Regions from separate parts of the Cupriavidus sp. UBA2010 genome, predicted to be linked through region 2. Evidence: predicted binding sites of a transcription regulator. Region 2 holds the regulator's gene; each other region holds the start of a gene.
The links. Region 2 encodes FNR, which switches genes on or off when oxygen is low (the NO sensors DNR and NnrR bind a similar motif). Its sites were predicted from a motif close to TTGATNNNNATCAA; they were not measured.
Positions count from the first base shown of each region.

Region 1: a site for FNR is predicted at 3,851-3,864, ahead of B2246_RS02880 (universal stress protein). Genes of this name have one in related genera too.
Region 3: a site for FNR is predicted at 2,198-2,211, ahead of B2246_RS04005 (DUF3149 domain-containing protein). Genes of this name have one in related genera too.

Region 1 is NZ_DDCI01000008.1:108,905-115,140, forward strand. It holds gene B2246_RS02855 (hotdog family protein) at 1-202, shown strand, start outside; gene fabG (3-oxoacyl-ACP reductase FabG) at 199-930, shown strand; gene B2246_RS02865 (beta-ketoacyl-ACP synthase) at 927-2,156, shown strand; gene B2246_RS02870 (4'-phosphopantetheinyl transferase family protein) at 2,276-2,914, shown strand; gene B2246_RS02875 (IclR family transcriptional regulator) at 2,921-3,655, opposite strand; gene B2246_RS02880 (universal stress protein) at 3,949-4,443, shown strand; gene B2246_RS02885 (ABC transporter substrate-binding protein) at 4,476-5,564, opposite strand; gene B2246_RS02890 (ABC transporter permease) at 5,561-6,236, opposite strand, start outside.
Region 2 is NZ_DDCI01000012.1:120,073-126,308, reverse strand. It holds gene rluB (23S rRNA pseudouridine(2605) synthase RluB) at 1-390, opposite strand, end outside; gene scpB (SMC-Scp complex subunit ScpB) at 419-1,327, opposite strand; gene B2246_RS07895 (sulfite exporter TauE/SafE family protein) at 1,879-2,646, opposite strand; gene fnr (fumarate/nitrate reduction transcriptional regulator Fnr) at 2,732-3,457, shown strand; gene B2246_RS07885 (hypothetical protein) at 3,541-3,786, opposite strand; gene B2246_RS07880 (membrane protein) at 3,783-4,019, opposite strand; gene ccoG (cytochrome c oxidase accessory protein CcoG) at 4,033-5,562, opposite strand; gene ccoP (cytochrome-c oxidase, cbb3-type subunit III) at 5,618-6,236, opposite strand, start outside.
Region 3 is NZ_DDCI01000009.1:139,589-145,824, reverse strand. It holds gene B2246_RS04020 (DMT family transporter) at 1-181, opposite strand, end outside; gene B2246_RS04015 (Bug family tripartite tricarboxylate transporter substrate binding protein) at 425-1,414, shown strand; gene upp (uracil phosphoribosyltransferase) at 1,506-2,156, shown strand; gene B2246_RS04005 (DUF3149 domain-containing protein) at 2,304-2,456, shown strand; gene B2246_RS04000 (helicase HerA-like C-terminal domain-containing protein) at 2,565-4,100, opposite strand; gene B2246_RS03995 (YebC/PmpR family DNA-binding transcriptional regulator) at 4,356-5,081, shown strand; gene purD (phosphoribosylamine--glycine ligase) at 5,166-6,236, shown strand, end outside.

The DNA.
Region 1 (6,236 bases), on a different contig from region 2:
GCGCCGCTATGCCAGCGACGTGCCGGCGTTTCCGGTGGGCAGCGTGCTGACCATTCGTGTCGGGCTGGAGATGGCGGGCGATGACGGCCTGTCGCTGTTCGCCTGCACGCTGGACATGGGCGGCCAGGAGGTGGCTCGGGCCACGGTTTCGGTATATCGGCCTGCGGACGCGCAGGCCTTCCTCGAGGGGCAGCAGACATGACAACCCAGACCGTGCTCGTCACGGGATCATCGCGCGGCATCGGCCGCGCCATTGCGCTGCGTCTTGCGCGTGATGGCTATGACGTGGTGATCCACTGCCGCGCGCGTCGCAACGAAGCCGAATCGGTGGCCGATGCCGTGCGCGCGTTCGGCCGCAATGCGCGCGTGCTGTGTTTCGATGTCGGGCAACGCGAGGCCGCGGCCAGCGCATTGCTGGCCGATATCGATCATCACGGCTGCTACTACGGGGTGGTCTGCAACGCCGGGCTGGCCCGCGATGCAGCGTTTCCGGCCATGAGCGGCGAGGAGTGGGACGAGGTGATTCACACCAACCTCGATGCGTTTTTCAACGTGCTCAATCCCGTGGTGCTGCCGATGGTGCAGCGGCGGCGGCCGGGCCGGATCGTCACGCTGTCGTCGGCGTCCGGGATCGTCGGCAATCGCGGGCAGACCAACTACAGCGCTGCCAAGGCCGGGGTGATCGGCGCCACCAAGGCACTGGCGATCGAACTGGCCAAGCGCCAGATCACGGTCAACTGCGTGGCGCCGGGGCTGATCGACACGGAAATGATCGAGGAACACGTGCGCGAGGAAGCGATGAAGATGATTCCCGCCCGCCGCATGGGCACCCCGGACGAGGTGGCGGCCACGGTGGCGTTCCTGCTTTCGCCCGATGCCGGGTACATTACGCGCCAGGTGATTTCGGTGAACGGAGGCATGTTCGGATGAAGCGGGTGGTGGTCACGGGAGCGGGCGCGGTCAGCGCGATCGGCAACGACTGGGGGACGGTGCGCGAGCGCCTGGCCGCCGGTCGCAATGCGATAGTTGTCATGCCAGAGTGGCGCGAAATCCGTGGCCTCAACACGCACATCGCGGCGCCGGTGCCGCCGTTCACGCTGCCACCACACTACACGCGCAAACTCATGCGGACCATGGGCCGCGTATCGCAGATGGCCGTGCTGGCGACCGAATCGGCACTGGCCGGGGCCGGGCTGGCCGGAGATCCGCTGGTGACCGGCGGACAGATGGGGATCGCGTACGGTTCCTCGACTGGCACGCCGTCCGCCGCGCAGGACTTCGCGCGGATGATGAGCGACCGTACCACCGAGGGCGTCAATGCCACCACGTACATCCGCATGATGTCGCATACGGCCGCCGTGAACATCGGCGTGTTCTTCGGCATCAAGGGCCGCATCCTGACCACGTCGAGCGCCTGCACGTCAGGCAGCCACGGTATTGGCTACGCATACGAGACGATCCGCATGGGCCGTCAGGTGGCGATGGTAGCCGGCGGCGCCGAAGAGCTTGACGCCACGGAGGCGGCCGTCTTCGATACGCTTTTCGCCACCAGCACGCGCAACGAGGCGCCCACGGCGACGCCACGACCGTTCGATGCCGCGCGCGATGGCCTGGTGCTGGGCGAGGGCGCCTGCACGCTGGTACTGGAAGAACTGGAGCACGCGCGCCAGCGTGGCGCCCCGATCCTGGCCGAGATCGTCGGCTATGGCACCAACAGCGATGGCGTGCATGTGACCCAGGCAGATGCCGGCACGATGGCCCTGGCCATGCGAATGGCGCTGGACGATGCCGGCGTCTCGCCGGATCGAATCGGCTACGTGAATGCGCATGGCACGGCCACGGATCAGGGTGACATCGCCGAATCACAGGCCACGCACGCCGTGTTTGGCGCGCGAATGCCAATCAGTTCGCTCAAGAGCTACGTCGGGCATACGCTGGGCGCGTGCGGTGCGCTCGAGGCGTGGATGACGATCGAGATGATGCGCGATGGCTGGTTCGCGCCGACGATCAATCTGGAGAACCCCGATCCCCGCTGCGCGCAGCTCGACTACATCGTGGGCGAGGGGCGTGCTATCGACACCGAGTACGTGATGAGCAACAATTTCGCGTTCGGCGGCATCAATACGTCGCTGGTCTTGCGCCGCTGGAACGACTGAATCGTTCCTGACCCTTTCGGCTTTCTTGATCCTTTTCGACGCATTCGAACCCTTCCACTGACATGCCGCTCGCACTGCGTACCGGATCTGTGATGGCCTTCGCGGCAATGGCGCCGCCCGTGAGCCGTTGGATGTCGCAGGAAGAACTGGGGCGGCTGGCGACGATGCGGGCCGAGGCGCGGGCGGAGCAGTTCGCCGCCGGCCGGTGGCTGGCGCGCCGGCTGCTGGCGGTGACATTCGGCGGCGATGCGTCCGAGTGGGCGCTGTCGGCCGCGGAGGATTCGCCGCCGCTGGCGATACATACGAGCGGCGCGGTGGGCGTGCCGGTATTCGTGTCGATTGCCCATTCCGGTGATCACCTGGCCTGCGCGGTGGCCGATGTGCCGGTTGGCATCGACATCGAGCACCTGCAGCCGCGCAAGCATCTGGACACGCTGATCGAAGCCACCACGACGGAGGCCGAGCGTGCCGCGCTACCTGAACTGTTGCGCGAGAGCGATGCCGATGCGCGTCTCGTGGCGTTTTTTCAGCTCTGGACCCTGAAGGAAGCGTGGATCAAGTGCCACGGTGGCAACCTGTTCCAGACCATGATGGGACACGTGGTGGAGGCGCTGCCGGCGCCGATATCCCAGGCCAATGCGGTGACCTGGCGGCGCGATGACGCCGTGCTGGCGTTGGCGGCTTCCGCGCCCGTGGATGGACTGGGTTTGCCGGATGCCACCGGTTGGCGGCTGCGCGAACGCGACGCGGCCGACTGATTCCGCTCAGGTCTTTTCCAGCGACGCGCAGGCGGCTCGCAGCATCGGCGCATAGCGGTCGAGGTGCGGCTCGATCCGATAGACCGGACCCGCAATCGAAATCGCGTAGCACTCGCCGGACAGCCGCACCGGCCATGCCAGCGCCCCCACGTCAGGCATCGACTCGCTCAGGTTCACGTAGGCGCCGCGTTCGCGCGCCTGCAGCAGATCCGCTTCCAGCGCGGCGGGCGTGGTCAGCGTGCGCGAGGTGAACGCCTGGAAGGGCAGTTGCGCGAGCAGCGTCGCGCGTTCGGCCTCGTCCATCGCCGCCAGCAGGGCCTTGCCGATCGAATTGGCATGAAGCTCGCGGCGCTCGCCGGCCGTGGCGATGTATCGAATTGCATGTGGTGATTCGAGCACATCCAGATACACCACCTCCTGCCCTTCATGCAGTTTGCCGATGACGATGGTTTCGCCGGTGGCGTCACGCAACTCGCTCATCGTGCCATGCACGCGATCCAGCACGGGATCGTGGCGAGCAATCTGCTGCGCCATCGCCAGCAGGCGGCCGGTGGGGTAGTAGCCTTGGCGGCGCGCCGTTTCGTAGAGATAGCCCAGCGAGGTCAGCGTGCGAATCAGCGCCAGACAGCTCGACGCCGGCACGGCCAGCAGGCGGGCCAGTTCCGATAGCGACAACGGCCGGCGCTCGCGTGCGAACGTTTCGATGATTTCGATGACGCGCAGCGCCGTCTTGACGTTCATCGACGACGGCTTGGCAGCGGAAGGGGCGGGGCGCTCTGGCATGGCGGGCGGAGTCTTGGGGCGTCTGAATGTGGCGTCTGATACCCGGCGGACTGTAGCACGGGCCCGAATATCCGGTCGATGTGGCTGGCCGGGTGCTCGCAGTGCCGCAAGCGCAGGTTCCCGGAGTCGGCTAGATTTAAGACTGGAGCGAGTTTGCGCTACATCAAAGCAACAACAACCTCCCCGCTTAGAGTGACGTGTGAGAATCTCCGCCATCCCGGCGGGGACTGCCATTCCAAAAGGAGCCCCACATGTATCGCAACATCATGGTCCCGATCGACGATAGCCACTGCTCGTCCCGCGCGCTGGACGAAGCCGTCCGGCTGGCCCGCGCCACCGGTTCAAATCTCGAGATCATCCATGTCATCGACTACGGTTTCCTTAGGGTGCGCGCGCATGGCGGTGAACTGGAGGAGGAGCACCAGCATCGCGTGGCGGCCGGCAATGCGCTGCTCGTCAAGGCCCGGCACCACGCCGAGCGCGCCGGCATCAAGTTCACCGAGCGGCTGCTCGACGACAAGTCCACGCTCGGCGATGTCGCGAACCGGCTGATCCATGACATCCAGGACAGCAAGCCTGACCTGGTGGTCATCGGCACCCACGGCAAGAGCGGGCTGCAGCGCGTCGTGCTTGGCAGCGTGGCCGAAACCCTGGTGCGCCACGCTTCCGTTCCCGTATTGGTGGTGCGTGGGGACATTCCGCTGGCCGAGGAAGTGACCGCCGGCCAAAGCACCACCTCCGCGTAACTCCCTATCCCAATCCTTGCCCGCTGGAATCGCTAGTGGCCGACCTTGAGGTCGGTCCACGCGCGATTCCACGCCCGCCGCGTGCCGCTGTCGAGGTCGTTCAACTGTTCGAGCCGCTGCCGCTGCGCGGCGCCCGGCGTGATGACCGGGTCGGCCAGCAGGTCTGGCCGGATGAACGCGCGCGCCGCGGCATTCGGATTGCCCGCGCCGATGGCATTAGTGATCTCTGCGGCATTTTCAGGGCGCAACATGAAGTTGATGAACCTGTATGCCAGCGCGGGATGCGGCGCCGTCTTAGTGACCACGAAACTGTCGGCGGTCATGCCATTGCCCTCGCGCTGCAGCGATGACGTGATCGAGAAAGCCCGATGGGTGTTGCGCGCGTCCAACCCGGCCTGATAGACATCGCTCGAATAGCCGAGCACCACCCAGATATTGCCGACCGTAAGCTCGCGGATATAGCTCTGGCTGTTGAACGCTGCCCAGTAGGGCAGCGCGGCGCGGATGGCCGCCTCGGCTTCGCGCAGTTGCGCAGGGTCCGTCGAGTTACCGGAGTGGCCCTTGTAGCGCAACGCGGCCGCGATGACTTCGCGGGGGTCGTCCAGCACGGTGACACGGCCCCGCAGCTTCTCCAGCATGTGCGGGTCGAAGACCAGTGACCATGACGACGCATCGAGCCCCAGAGCGTGCAGGCGTGTGGCGTTGTAGCCGACCAGCGTGATCGTGAAATCGTAGGGCAGGGAATAGACGTTGCCCGGGTCGAGCGGCGTGTTCAGGAACGCCGGGTCGATATTGCGAAGATTCGGGATGGCGTGCTTGTCCAGCGGCCGGAGCAGCCCCAGGCGGATCAGCGCCGGAATGCCGTAGTTGCTCGGACATATCACGTCGAACCCTTGCGCGCCGCCCGCGAGCTTGGCCAGCGCTTCCTCCATCGAACCGAAGTACGTCAGGTTCACGTGACAGGCGCATTCGGACTCGAACCGGGCGATCGTCTCGGGCGACAGCGCGTTGTTCCAGGTGAATACGTTCAGGTCCTCCGTGGCCATGGCCAGGCCGAAGCACCCCGTCAGCGTCAGGCCCACCAGCAGATGGCGCACCTTTGCCCATATACGATGACTCATAGTTGCGCCCTCCAGACGTCGCGCGAAACGCGATAGGCCGTGAGCGACACGGCCAGTGTCAGCATCATGAGGATGGACGAGATCGCATTCACTTCCGGCGTGACCGCGATCCGGATCATCGAGTAAATCTGCAGCGGCAGTGTCGGTTGGCCGGGCCCCGCCGTGAAGAAGGTCACGACAAAGTCGTCCATCGACAGGGTGAAGGCCAGCAACGCGCCCGCGAGGACGCCAGGCAGCATCAGCGGCAGCATGACATGCCACCCGGCCTGAAGCGGCGAGGCGCCGAGATCGCGGGCGGCGTCGATCAGGCTCTCGTCGAGCCCTTCGAGCCTGGCACGGACCACCACGGCAACGAAGCCCACGCAGAACGTGATATGCGACAGCGCCACGGCTGTCAGGCCGAGATCGATATTCACGGCAACAAAGAACAACAGCAGCGACACCCCCATCAATACCTCGGGCATCGCGATTGGCGCGAGCACCAGCGTAGTCAGCAATGGCGGCCGGTAGCGGTGCAGCGCGATGGCGGCGAGCGTGCCGAGCACGCATGACGTGCCTGCTGCGATCGCGCCGATCATCAACGAGTTCCACGCCGCACCCAGCATGTCCGGATCGTTTGCCAGCACGTCATACCAGTGCAGCGTGAAGCCGTCCCATTCCGCGTTCAGGCGC
Region 2 (6,236 bases):
CTTGCGTTGCGGCTGCTGACGGCGCTTGCGAGCCCCTTGCGCGGACTGATCCGATCGCGGCTGCGCGTCGCCACCTGCCTCCTCGGCACCGGCAACTGCTTGCGTATCGGCGGCCGGCGCCGGCTTGCGACGCCCGCGGCCACGCGCGGGGGCAGCGGCCGGCGAAGCATCGCCGCCTTCGCCAGACGACGAGGGCTCGGCATCGTCGCGCCCCGTTTCCCGGCCATCGCGGTCCTGCGCCGACTGGCGACGGGAAGCCACTAGATTGCGCAGGCCGCGGCGCAGCCCCTTGCGGCGGGGCGCGCCTTCGGCGCCGTTACCCTCGGGGGCAGCGCCGGTGTCGCCCGGCACGTCCGGCTGGCGGACGTCTTGCTCAGCGGAATCAGACAAAGTATTCACTATCGATGTTGCATGTTGTTCAGTTGGACACGCGCTCGTCGTCGTCCTCGGTCGCCAGCGGCATATCACCGTCGGGGGCCGGAACTGCGGCGTCTTCCTGCGAGGAAGACTCTGTGTCCACATGGAATCCGTTGGCCAGAGCCACCGGCGCGTCATCGTCTTGCCCATCACCCTCGGGCAACTGCGCGACGCTGTCGTTCTGTTCGTTTTCATTGCCGGCGGCATCGCTCGCGCCACCGGACAGATCTTCGGATTGCGGCTCGACCGACAACTGCTCAACTGCCGGCTCACCCGTCTCAGCCACTTCTACGGTGGCCTCCGAAAAGGCCTCCTCGTCACCAGCAGGCGGATTCGCCGTCGCGACCGCTTCGAAATCGATGGCCTGCTGATCCAGCAGAGCCGCCTGAGCCTGGGCCTGGGCATCCTCGAGCGGCGGCAACTCATCCAGCGAGCGCAGACCAAGATCATCCAGGAATGCCTTGGTCGTTGCATACAACGCGGGGCGACCAGGCACGTCCCGGTGACCGATGACTTCGATCCAGTCCCGGTCCTCAAGCTTCTTGACCACCTCCGTGCTGACCGTTACGCCCCGGATCTCTTCGATGTCACCGCGCGTCACCGGCTGGCGATACGCGATGATCGCTAGCGTTTCCATCACGGCACGCGAGTACTTCGGCGGCTTCTCCGGGTTGAGCCGATCAAGAAACTCGCGCATCTCGGGGCGGCTCTGGAACCGCCAGCCGCTGGCCAGGGCCACGAGCTCCACCCCGCGCTGCTGCCAGTCGTTGCGCAGCTCTTCGAGCAGAACCCGGATGGTGTCGGCACCGACGTCGTCGGCGAACAACCGTCGCAGATCACCAACGCGCAATGGCTCCTGCGCACAGATCAGCGCGGTCTCGAGGACGATCTTCGCCTCTTGGGTATTCATGTGATTGTGTGCAGCCTGTCTTTGCACCTGCTTCTGGACGAATCCTGAAGCACTGGAGATTGCAGATACAGCGAGGCCTGAGCCACCGCCATCTCATCGCGCAGCCAACTCGCAGCTTTTCGCAGCGGAGCCGTGCACCTCATTTTCTTTGCATCGAATTGCCGGGTCGTTCCGGCAGGAGATCGTCCGGGGCTGACAGACTACGCCAGTCAACGGACCTCTTGCGTCGCACCCTCTCCCTTTTGGGGTGGACATTCACCTGGACAATCAGATCGCCAAGGCGGCAAGAAACAATCGATATCGGCCCAGGCAACTTCGCCTGGCACCAGCGCCACCTCTCCACACAGCCCCATCGGACTTTGGAACCAGATCTTGTGAACCGGATGAACTGTGGGGACGATCCCGGCAAGCCAGACCTGCCCAGACCCCCTGGGCACACATCCCAGATCGGGAATGCAGCCCCGGCGACGCCACGAGCGCATCGGAGCGCGATACCGTGGTTTTCGCGATTGTATGGCATTCCAGCCCCGCCCTGCAACCAGCAAAAAAGTCTAGAACACGACGCAGAAGCCGTGATTGGCCAGCGTATCGGGCAGCCAGACGGCGCGTGCGACACCCAGCGCCCCAAAACCGATCACAACAAGCGCGGCGCCCACTCGAACGCCGGGGCGGCGCGACAGTTGCCGCAGGTAGCCCGACAAACCCGAGATCACCAGCAGGTTGGGCAGCGTCCCAATGCCAAAGGCCGCCATGACAAGTGCCCCAGATGGCGCATTTCCAGCCAACAAGGCCAGCGCAAGTGCGCCATACACCATACCACAGGGCACCAGCCCCCAGGCCAACCCCATCCCATAGCGCCGCATGATGGGCGCGTGCCGACGCAAGCGAAGCGGCATCTGCATGCCCAGCGACGCGACGCCCCGGACGACATACGAGGCAGCCCGCGCCGCCAGCCGTTCGAGCCATGCTGCACGCATGACGCGGCCCCGCAACAACCACACCCCGGTCAGAACCAGTAACAGGCTGCCCGCGCCATAGAGCCAGCGCTGCACTGGAAGGTAGTCCTGCTTCCAGACTGTCGCACCCACCGCTCCCATCAGCGCCCCAAGCAGCACATAGGTCGTGAGACGCCCGGCGTGCATGACCAGCAGTTCCAGCCACCAGTGAAATCGCGAGCGATGCACGAGGCTAACGACCGCAACAGCCCCCCCGGATTGCCGTTGCTCGACGGCAATGGCAATTCCTCCGCACATGGCGGCGCAATGCACGCCACCAAGCAACGCAAGTGTAAAGACACTGAAAAGCACACCAAATGGCAACTGTTCCTCGCTTCTGCGTCACATCACGCTGTAAAATGCCTGCATCGCGCCTCCATCGCAAGCGCATTCATGCGAGCACCATCAATTGCTTACCTCCATTCCCGTCACCGAGATGTCTCCGCGTTGCTCCACTTGCGCCATGGGCCAGCTTTGCCTTCCCGTGGGCATGTCGCAACAGGACCTCGCAAAGATGGACACGCTCGTACAGGAACGCGTTCGTGTTCACAAGGGCGAAACGCTCTATCGCATGGGCGAACCACTTACCGCAGTCTATGCGATCCGCTTTGGCACATTGAAGACCCACGTGACCATGGAGGACGGACGCACGCAAATCACCGGCTTCCATTTGCCCGGTGAGGTCGTCGGGCTCGACGGCCTCAGCGAGATGCAGCATGCGTCCGACGCCACCGCGCTCGAGGACACAGAGGTCTGCGTCGTGCGATTCGATGACCTGCAATCGCTGTCCGGCACGTTGCCTTCTCTCCAGCAGCAGTTCCTGAGGCTGATGAGCAAGGAAATCTCGCAAGACCAGATCATGCTGATCACTCTTGGCTCGATGCGTGCCGAAGAGCGCCTGGCAGCATTTCTCGTCAACATGTCGGAGCGCCTGTCGATGCGCGGCTACTCGTCGAGCGAGTTCGTGCTGCGGATGAGCCGCGAAGAAATCGGCAGCTACCTTGGCCTCAAGCTCGAAACCGTGAGTCGGCTCTTCTCGCGATTCGCCGAAGCCGGCCTGATCCAGATTCGCCAACGACACGTGAAACTCGTGGACATGGAAGGCATCAGGCAGGTCTATAGCCGAAACTGCTAACGGGCATCGTGGCCAGGAAAACGGCCGCATCGGGAGCTGATCTCCCGGTGCGGCCGTTTTGCTTTCTGCCAGCACTCGAGCCATTACTCGAGTTCGTCGGTCTCCTCGAGCTTGGTTGGCATGGTGTATAGCGTCAGTCCGCTGGACAACGCGCAAAACAACCACGCCACCAGGAAGCCAATCGTGTAGACCGCCTCACGAGACGCTTCCACCTGGTGCCCGAAGAACGTGAGATCGCCCGGATCAACGACCGAAAACACGGTGGCGGTGGCCGCTCCGCCCATCAGAAACGCCGGCCAAAGTACCCACATCAGCCAGCGGAGTCTCATGGGCGCCTCGCAGCCGGCGACGCTACATGCTCCGCCCCCGTTTTCTCCACGACCAGGCCATGACGCTCCACGCCGGAAACCGGCAAATCCGGATGCGTGTTGGCAAGCCAGATGGTCACGCCGCAGCCAATAATTGCGAGCAACGGACCGCTCATCAAAAGCCACGGCCACGGTTCCCTGTACCAGGGCTTGGACTGTTGGGATGTCATTGCGCTCTCCTTGTTTGCTGCCATTTCACCCTCAGCATCACAGATTGCGGGGAACAATGAAACTCGTGGATTGCCTGATATGCGCGTCTCGGCCGTCCTCGCCCTCCGCCGTCACGGTTACGTTGATCTTGTGCGTGCCTTCCTTGGCATCGTCGATCGGCACGCGAATGCGAATCGGCAACAACCGGTTGGACGTTGGCTGCATGGCCTCGGCGGACTTGTCATACTCGACCGTCAGTCCAGTCAGATCGTCGCCCTCAGCCTGCACGCGAATCCGCATCGGCGCTTCCGTGGTGTTGATCACCTGGAGCCGATAGACGTTCTCGATCCAGCGGCCCTCCACTTCCCGGCCCAGCGCGCCGCGATCCCGAATGATGTCGACCTTGATCGGCGACCGCATTGCCAGCGATGCGACGAAGCCCGCCGCCAGAACCAGCCAGATCAGCGTATAGATGATCGTGCGTGGTCGCAGCAGCCGTTTGCGCGCGTCGGATGTCGTCAGGGACTTGCGCATGGCGTTTTCCGACGTGTATCGGATCAGGCCGCGCGGGTACTCCATCTTGTCCATGACGAGATTGCACGCGTCGATACAGGCGCCACAACCGATGCACTCGTACTGGAGGCCATCACGAATATCGATACCGGTCGGACACACCTGCACGCAGATACTGCAATTCACGCAATCGCCAATACCAGCCGCATGGCGATCGGTCTTGCGGGAACGGCTACCACGCGGCTCCCCACGACCCACGTCATAGGTCACGACATAGGTATCGCGGTCGACCATCACGCTCTGGAAACGCGCATAGGGGCACATGTACTTGCACACCTGCTCGCGCATGAATCCGGCGTTGCCCCAGGTCGCAAATGCGTAGAACAGCATCCAGAAGCTCTGCCAGGGTCCTAGCGTGAAATGCAGGACCTCGCTACCAAGTTCCCGAATCGGTGCGAAATACCCGATAAACGTGAAGCCCGTCCACAGTGCGATCAGCACCCAGAGCACATGCTTGGTCGCCTTGATTCGCAGCTTGCGCAGGCTCCAGGGATCGCCGTCGAGTCGGATCCGCGCGATGCGATCCCCTTCGACATGTCGCTCGATCCACATGAATATCTCTGTGTAGACCGTCTGAGGACAGGCATAGCCGCAGAACAGGCGTCCCGCGATGGCGGTGAACAGAAATAGCGATAGCGCAGAAATGACCAGCAGCACAGCGAGATAGATCACATCCTGCGGCCACAGCACGAGACCGAAGATGTAGAACTTGCGCGCGCCGAGATCGAACAGCACGGCCTGGCGATCATTCCACTGCAGCCAGGGCGTTCCGTAGTAAATCAACTGCGTCAGGATGACCAGCCACACGCGCCAGCTCGAAAACGCGCCAGAAGTCGAGCGCGGATAGATCTTGCGGCGGACCTCGTACAGCGCTTCCTCGGTGGTCTCGGCCCCCTTGGGGGGCGGCGCGGGACGCCAAGTGTTGCCGTTACGATCGCTCGCCGACTGGCTTGCAGACGGATCGTTCGAGGCGTGATCGTCCGAGTGATCGGGGGCGTTAAGGGGCGCGCTCATCGTGTTGCCCTCACGCCCCGGTGGGCGGCACGCCGCCCGGCCCCGGGGCAGTTAGTCATTTTGCAGCGCCTCCCGTATTTGAGAGACCCCACACATATGCGGTCAGCATGCGGATGCGCTCAGGCGTCAGAATCTCCTCGTGCGCCGGCATATGACCGTTGTGTCCCTTCAGGATCGCGTCGACGATCGTCGCTTCCGAGCTGCCGTACAACCACGTGTTGTCGGTCAGGTTCGGCGCGCCGAGTGCCTGGTTGCCCTTGCCGTTGGCGCCATGGCAGGCCGCGCAGGTCGACTTGAACGTGCTTTCGCCACGCGATGCGCGAATCGGATCTGACGACAGACCAGACAGCGAACGCACGTACTGGGCAGTATCGCCGGCCTGCTTCGCATCGATCGTGCTGGCAAACGATGGCATCACGCCATTGCGGCCCTTGGTGATCGTCTGCTGGATCGTCTCCGGCTCGCCACCGTAGAGCCAATCGTTGTCGGTCAGGTTGGGGAAGCCTCGGCTGCCACGCGCATCCGAACCGTGGCACTGCGCGCAGTAGTTCAGGAACAACCGCTGGCCGATCTCGCGTGCGTCAGGATCCGCCGCCACCTGCTTGATATCCATGCTCAGATACTTGGCGTAGATCTGGTGCTGCGTTTTCTCGGCGGCCTCGCGGTGAGCGGCA
Region 3 (6,236 bases), on a different contig from region 2:
TGCGCGCCTGCCACCAGCCGATCGCCATGAACAGCGGCACCGCGAACAGCATGCGCAGCGTGATCACCATCACGGCGTCGACGTTATAGCGGTACATCAGCTTGGCGACGATGGCCTTGGCCGAGAAAAGCACGGCGCCGATGGCCGCGACGGCAAGCCCGACGCGCTGTGCGGCAGGCACTTCGACGGGCGGAGACAAAGACTTCTGGGAGGCTGGCACGGGGGACGCAGTTCGGGCATACGCCGGGCCGGCACGTTGGATTCGTGCGGCGCGCGGCGGGAACCCGGCGATTGTATGCCAAAAGACGCAATGCTCGCCGGGGCCGCGCTAATGCCTGCTTTCCCATACAATGGCCGGCGCCTGTCCGGCACGCCAGAGCGGCGAACCGGACAGGAACAACAAGAAACTGGAGATACCCGAGTCATGCCGTCCTACCGCTTCACGGCGCGCCGCCGTGCCATCCTTTCCGCCACCCTGCTCGCGATCGCCGCGCCGTCAGCCGCCTTTGCCGCCGACAGCTTCCCGAGCAAGCCGATCCGCTTCATCGTGCCCTATGCCGCAGGCGGCACCACCGACCTCGTGGCCCGCACCGTGGGCCAGCGCGTGGCCGAAAAGCTCGGCCAGCCGGTCGTCATCGAGAACCGGCCGGGCGCCGGTGGCAACATCGGCATGGATGCCGTGGCCAAGGCACCGGCCGACGGCTACACGATCGGCTTCGGCGCGATCTCGACCAACGCCCTCAACCCGCATATCTACAAGCACGTGCCGTTCGATCCGCGGCGCGACTTCACGGCGGTCAGCCTGCTCGGCACCTCGACCATCGTGCTGGAGGTGAGCGAGAACCTGCCGGTGAAAACCGTCCCGGAACTGATTGCCTATGCGAAGGCCCATCCGGGGCTGACCTATGCCACGGCTGGCACGGGTACCTCGATGCACCTGGCCGGCGCGATGTTCTCGCAGGTGACGCAGACGAATCTGACTCATGTGCCGTACAAGGGAAGCAGCCCGGCCATCAACGACATGCTCGGCGGCCACATCCAGGTGATGTTCGACAACCTGCCGGCCTCGTTGCCGCACATCCAGGCTGGCAAGCTGCGCGCGCTGGCGGTGGCTGGCAAGACACGCTCGCCGTCGCTGCCGAACGTGCCGACACTGGCCGAAGCCGGGTTGCCGGGCTACGCGGTCGAACCATGGTTCGGCGTCTACGGCCCGGCCAACCTGCCAGCGCCGGTGGTGCAGACGCTCAATACGGCGTTTGTCGAGGCGCTGGCGCGTCCGGACGTGCGCGACAAGCTGGCCCAGGCCGGCTTCAATCCGAAGGGTTCGAGTGCTGCCGAATTGCAGACACTGACTCAGACTGAATACGAACGTTTCGGAAAGGTCGCAAAGTCGGCCGGGATCACGGTGGACTGACCACCGGGCAGGCCCGCGCATCCATTACAATCGCGCTGCACAGGGCCCTCCCGCTCCAGGGAGGGCCTTCCCGATTTCCGAGCCTGCCGCCATGAAACAAGATCCGCGCTTTCCCAATCTCTTCATCCTCGATCACCCGCTGATCCAGCACAAGCTCTCGCACATGCGCGACAAGGAAACGTCGACGCGCACGTTCCGCGAGTTGCTGCGCGAGATTACGCTGCTGATGGGCTACGAGATCACGCGCAACCTGCCGCTGACCACGCGCCGCATCGACACGCCGCTGGTACCGCTGGACGCCCCGGTCATCGCCGGCAAGAAGCTGACGATCGTGCCCGTGCTGCGCGCCGGCGTCGGCATGAGCGACGGCCTGGTGGAACTGATTCCGTCGGCGCGTATCGGCCATATCGGCGTATATCGCGACGATCAGCACCGCCCGGTGGAGTATCTGGTACGCCTGCCGGACGTGGAAGATCGCTCGTTCATCCTGTGTGACCCGATGGTCGCCACCGGCTATTCGGCCGCCCATGCGGTGGATGTGCTCAAGCGCCGTGGCGTCAAGGACGAATCCATCACCTTTGTGGCGCTGGTGGCTGCGCCCGAGGGCGTCGAGGTATTTCAGAAGGCCCACCCCGGCGTGAAGCTCTACGTCGCCTCGCTGGACAACCATCTCGACGACCATGCCTATATCGTGCCGGGCCTCGGCGACGCTGGCGACCGTCTCTTCGGCACCAAGAACTAACCTCGAACTGAACTGCGTTCGTCCGAATGAAATTGAGGCGCTTGATGCGCCTCAAGGTTTTTGTGGGATGACCTTTCCCTGTGCCTTGTACTGACTACACTGTCCGCCATACACGGTGAATCAATATAAAAGCGAAGGGAGTCCCACATGGAAGCCATCAAGATCCTGTTCACAACGCCCACCGGGCTCGGCAGTCTGGCCGTCATTGCCTTCATCATCGGGATGGGCGCGTTCTTTGCGCGGATGTTCGCGCGCAAGATGCGCGAGGACGCAGAGGCGGCGCGGCGCGGCGGCAACTGAGCCCCTGGCCAGCGGCGCTGACCCCGGCCCCTGACCATCCGCATGAAAAACGCCCGCATCGCGCGGGCGTTTTGTGTTGATGCATCGGCGTTAGTCCAGCTTCGCAGGCTACTTGCGCTTGCCGCCGCCGAGCAGACTGCCCAGCACGCCGCGGATCAGTTCCCGTCCCACCTGGGAACCCACCGTCCGCGCCGCCGACTTGGCCATCGACTCAAGGATCGAATCGCCGCGCCCGGTCTTGCCGGTGCCTTTCGTCAGCGTGCCGAAGATCTCGCCAGCCTGATCGAGCCAGCCGCCCTGCTCCGCGCTACCACTTGTCCCGCCTGCCGCGCCGCTACTGGCCGGCCCCGGCGTTCCCGTGCCCGACGCCGCCGCGTTGCCGCGCAACTTCTCGTACGCCGATTCCCTGTCAATCGCTTTCTCATAGGTACCCGCCACCAGCGACCCCGCGATCAGCGCCCGACGCTCGTCGTCCGTAATCGGGCCGATACGGCTGCCGGGCGCAAGCACCCAGGCACGCTCGGTGACGCAGGGCGTGCCCTTGGCGTCGAGGCACGACACCAGCGCCTCGCCAACGCCGAGTTCGCCGATGATTTGCTCCAGATTGAGCTTCGGGTTCGCGCGCATCGTCGTGGCCGCCACCTTGACCGCCTTCTGGTCACGCGGCGTGAATGCGCGCAGCGCGTGCTGCACGCGGTTGCCAAGCTGACCGAGCACAGTGTCCGGGATATCGACCGGATTCTGCGTCACGAAATACACACCCACGCCCTTCGAGCGCACCAGCCGCACGACCTGCTCGATCTTGTCGAGCAGCGCCTTGGGCGCATCGTTGAACAGCAGATGCGCCTCGTCGAAGAAGAACACCAGCTTGGGCTTTTCCAGATCGCCGGCCTCGGGCAGCTTCTCGAACAGTTCGGACAGCATCCACAGCAGGAAGGTCGCGTAGAGCCGTGGCGCGTTCATCAGCTTGTCGGCGGCCAGGATGTTGACCACGCCCTGCCCCTTCTCGGTCTGGATGAAGTCCTCGAGATTGAGCATTGGCTCGCCGAAAAACTTGTCCGCCCCTTGCGATTCGAGCGCCATCAGACCTCGCTGGATCGCGCCGATCGACGCCGCCGAGATATTGCCGTACTCGGTCGTGAACTGGCCTGCATTGTCGCCCACGTACTGGAGCATCGCCCGCAGATCCTTGGAATCGAGCAGCAGCAGGCCGTTGGCGTCGGCGATGCGGAATACCAGGTTCAGCACGCCTTCCTGGGTATCGTTGAGTTCGAGCATCCGCGACAGCAGCAGCGGCCCCATATGCGAAACCGTCGCGCGTACCGGGTGGCCTTTTTCGCCGAATACGTCCCAGAGCGTGGTCGGGCACGCGCCCCAGACCGGCTCGGGCAGGCCATGCTCGGCCAGGCGGGCCTTGAGCTTGTCCGTGGGCTGGCCGGCCTGGGAAATGCCGGTCAAGTCACCTTTTACGTCAGCCATGAACACCGGCACGCCCAGCCGCGAGAAGCCCTGGGCCAGCGTCTGCAGCGTGACGGTCTTGCCCGTGCCGGTCGCGCCGGTGATCAGGCCGTGGCGGTTGCCCATTTCGGGCAACAGCACGAGTTCTTGGTCGGCATTCTTGGCGATGAGGATGGGATCGGCCATGTGATCTCGGGAAGCGGGAATGAACGGGGTGGAAATGCGCCCGCAGCCATCGGCGGAAGCGCGATGCGTGGCGCTTCGGAGCGGCGGGGGCGCGTGATAAAATCCTGCGCTGATTATAGCCAGCAGATTGGCACATCAATCACATGGCGCGGCCGCCGGATTGTCAGCAACTGTCAAGGAAGCCTGATCCACGCCCGCGCCGCGCCAACAGCGGCCGCACGCCGCACGATTCGTTTTTGCGCCACGGAGAGAAACATGGCCGGTCATTCCAAATGGGCCAACATCAAACACAAGAAAGCCGCCGCTGACGCCAAGCGCGGCAAGGTCTGGACGCGCCTGATCAAGGAAATCACTGTTGCCGCCAAGCTCGGCGGCGGCGAAGTCGACTCCAACCCGCGTCTGCGCCTGGCCATGGAAAAGGCCATGGACGCGAACATGCCCAAGGACAACATCCAGCGCGCGATCCAGCGCGGCGTGGGTGGCCTGGAAGGCGCAAACTACGAAGAAATCCGTTACGAAGGCTACGGCCTGGCCGGCGCCGCCATCATCGTCGACTGCCTGACCGATAACCGCACCCGTACCGTGGCCGAAGTCCGCCACGCGTTCTCGAAGCACGGCGGCAACATGGGCACCGAAGGTTCGGTGGCCTTCATGTTCACGCACTGCGGCCAGTTCCTGTTTGCCCCGGGCACCCCGGAAGACAAGCTGATGGACGCCGCGCTGGAAGCCGGCGCGGACGATGTGGTCACCAACGACGACGAATCGATCGAAGTGACTTGCCCGCCCAATGACTTCGGCGCGGTCAAGGCCGCGCTGGAAGCCGCCGGCTTCAAGGCCGAAGTGGCCGACGTGGTGATGAAGCCGCAGAACGAAGTGAGCTTCGTCGGCGACGACGCCATCAAGATGCAGAAGCTGCTGGACGCGCTGGAAAACCTGGACGACGTACAGGAAGTCTTCACCAACGCGGTGATCGAGGAATAAGCCTCTCGCGCCGCGCCCCATGGCGGCAGCCCGGCACCAGCCAGCTGCCGCTTTTCGCATGCGTTTCTTTTCTGGCAGTGGATCATGAAAGTTTTGGTTGTCGGCTCGGGTGGACGTGAACACGCGCTGGCGTGGAAGTTGGCCCAGTCCCCCAAGGTGCAAGTCGTATACGTAGCACCGGGCAACGGCGGGACGGCGCTGGACAAGCGTCTGCAGAACGTGCCGCTGACCGACCCGGAGGTGCTGGCCGCCTTCGTCGAGCGCGAAGGTGTGGCGTTCACCGTGGTTGGCCCCGAGGCGCCGCTGGCAGGCGGGATCGTCGACGTGTTCCGCGCCCGCGGCCTGCGTATCTTCGGCCCGACCAAGGCCGCCGCCCAGCTGGAATCCTCCAAGGACTTCGCCAAGGCCTTCATGCATCGCCATGGCATTCCCACGGCCTATTACCAGACGTTCTCCGACGCCGCCGGCGCCCACGCCTATATCGACGCCCAAGGCGCGCCAATCGTGATCAAGGCCGACGGCCTGGCCGCGGGCAAGGGCGTGGTGGTGGCGATGACGCTGGAAGAAGCGCACGCTGCGGTCGACATGATGCTGGCCGACAACAAGCTCGGCGATGCCGGCGCCCGGGTCGTGATCGAGGAATTCCTTGAAGGCGAGGAAGCCAGCTTCATCGTGATGGTCGACGGCAAGAACGTGCTGGCACTAGCCACCAGCCAGGACCACAAGCGCCTGCTGGATGCCGACGCGGGCCCCAACACCGGCGGCATGGGCGCGTACTCGCCTGCCCCCGTGGTCACGCCCGCGCTCCATGCGCGCGCGCTGCGCGAAATTATCCTGCCGACCGTGCGTGGCATGGAAAAGGACGGCATCCCGTTCACGGGCTTCCTGTACGCCGGCCTGATGATCGACGCCAACGGCAACCCGAAGACGCTGGAATTCAACTGCCGCATGGGAGATCCGGAAACGCAGCCGATCATGGCGCGTCTGAAGACCGACCTGGTGGACGTGATGGAAGCGGCTGTGGACGGCAAGCTGGATCAGATCGAGCTGGACTGGGACCGCCGCACTGCGCTGGGCGTGGTCATGGCCGCCTACGACTATCCGGAAAACCCGCGCAAGGGCGATGCGATCACCGGCATCCCCGCGGAAACCGCT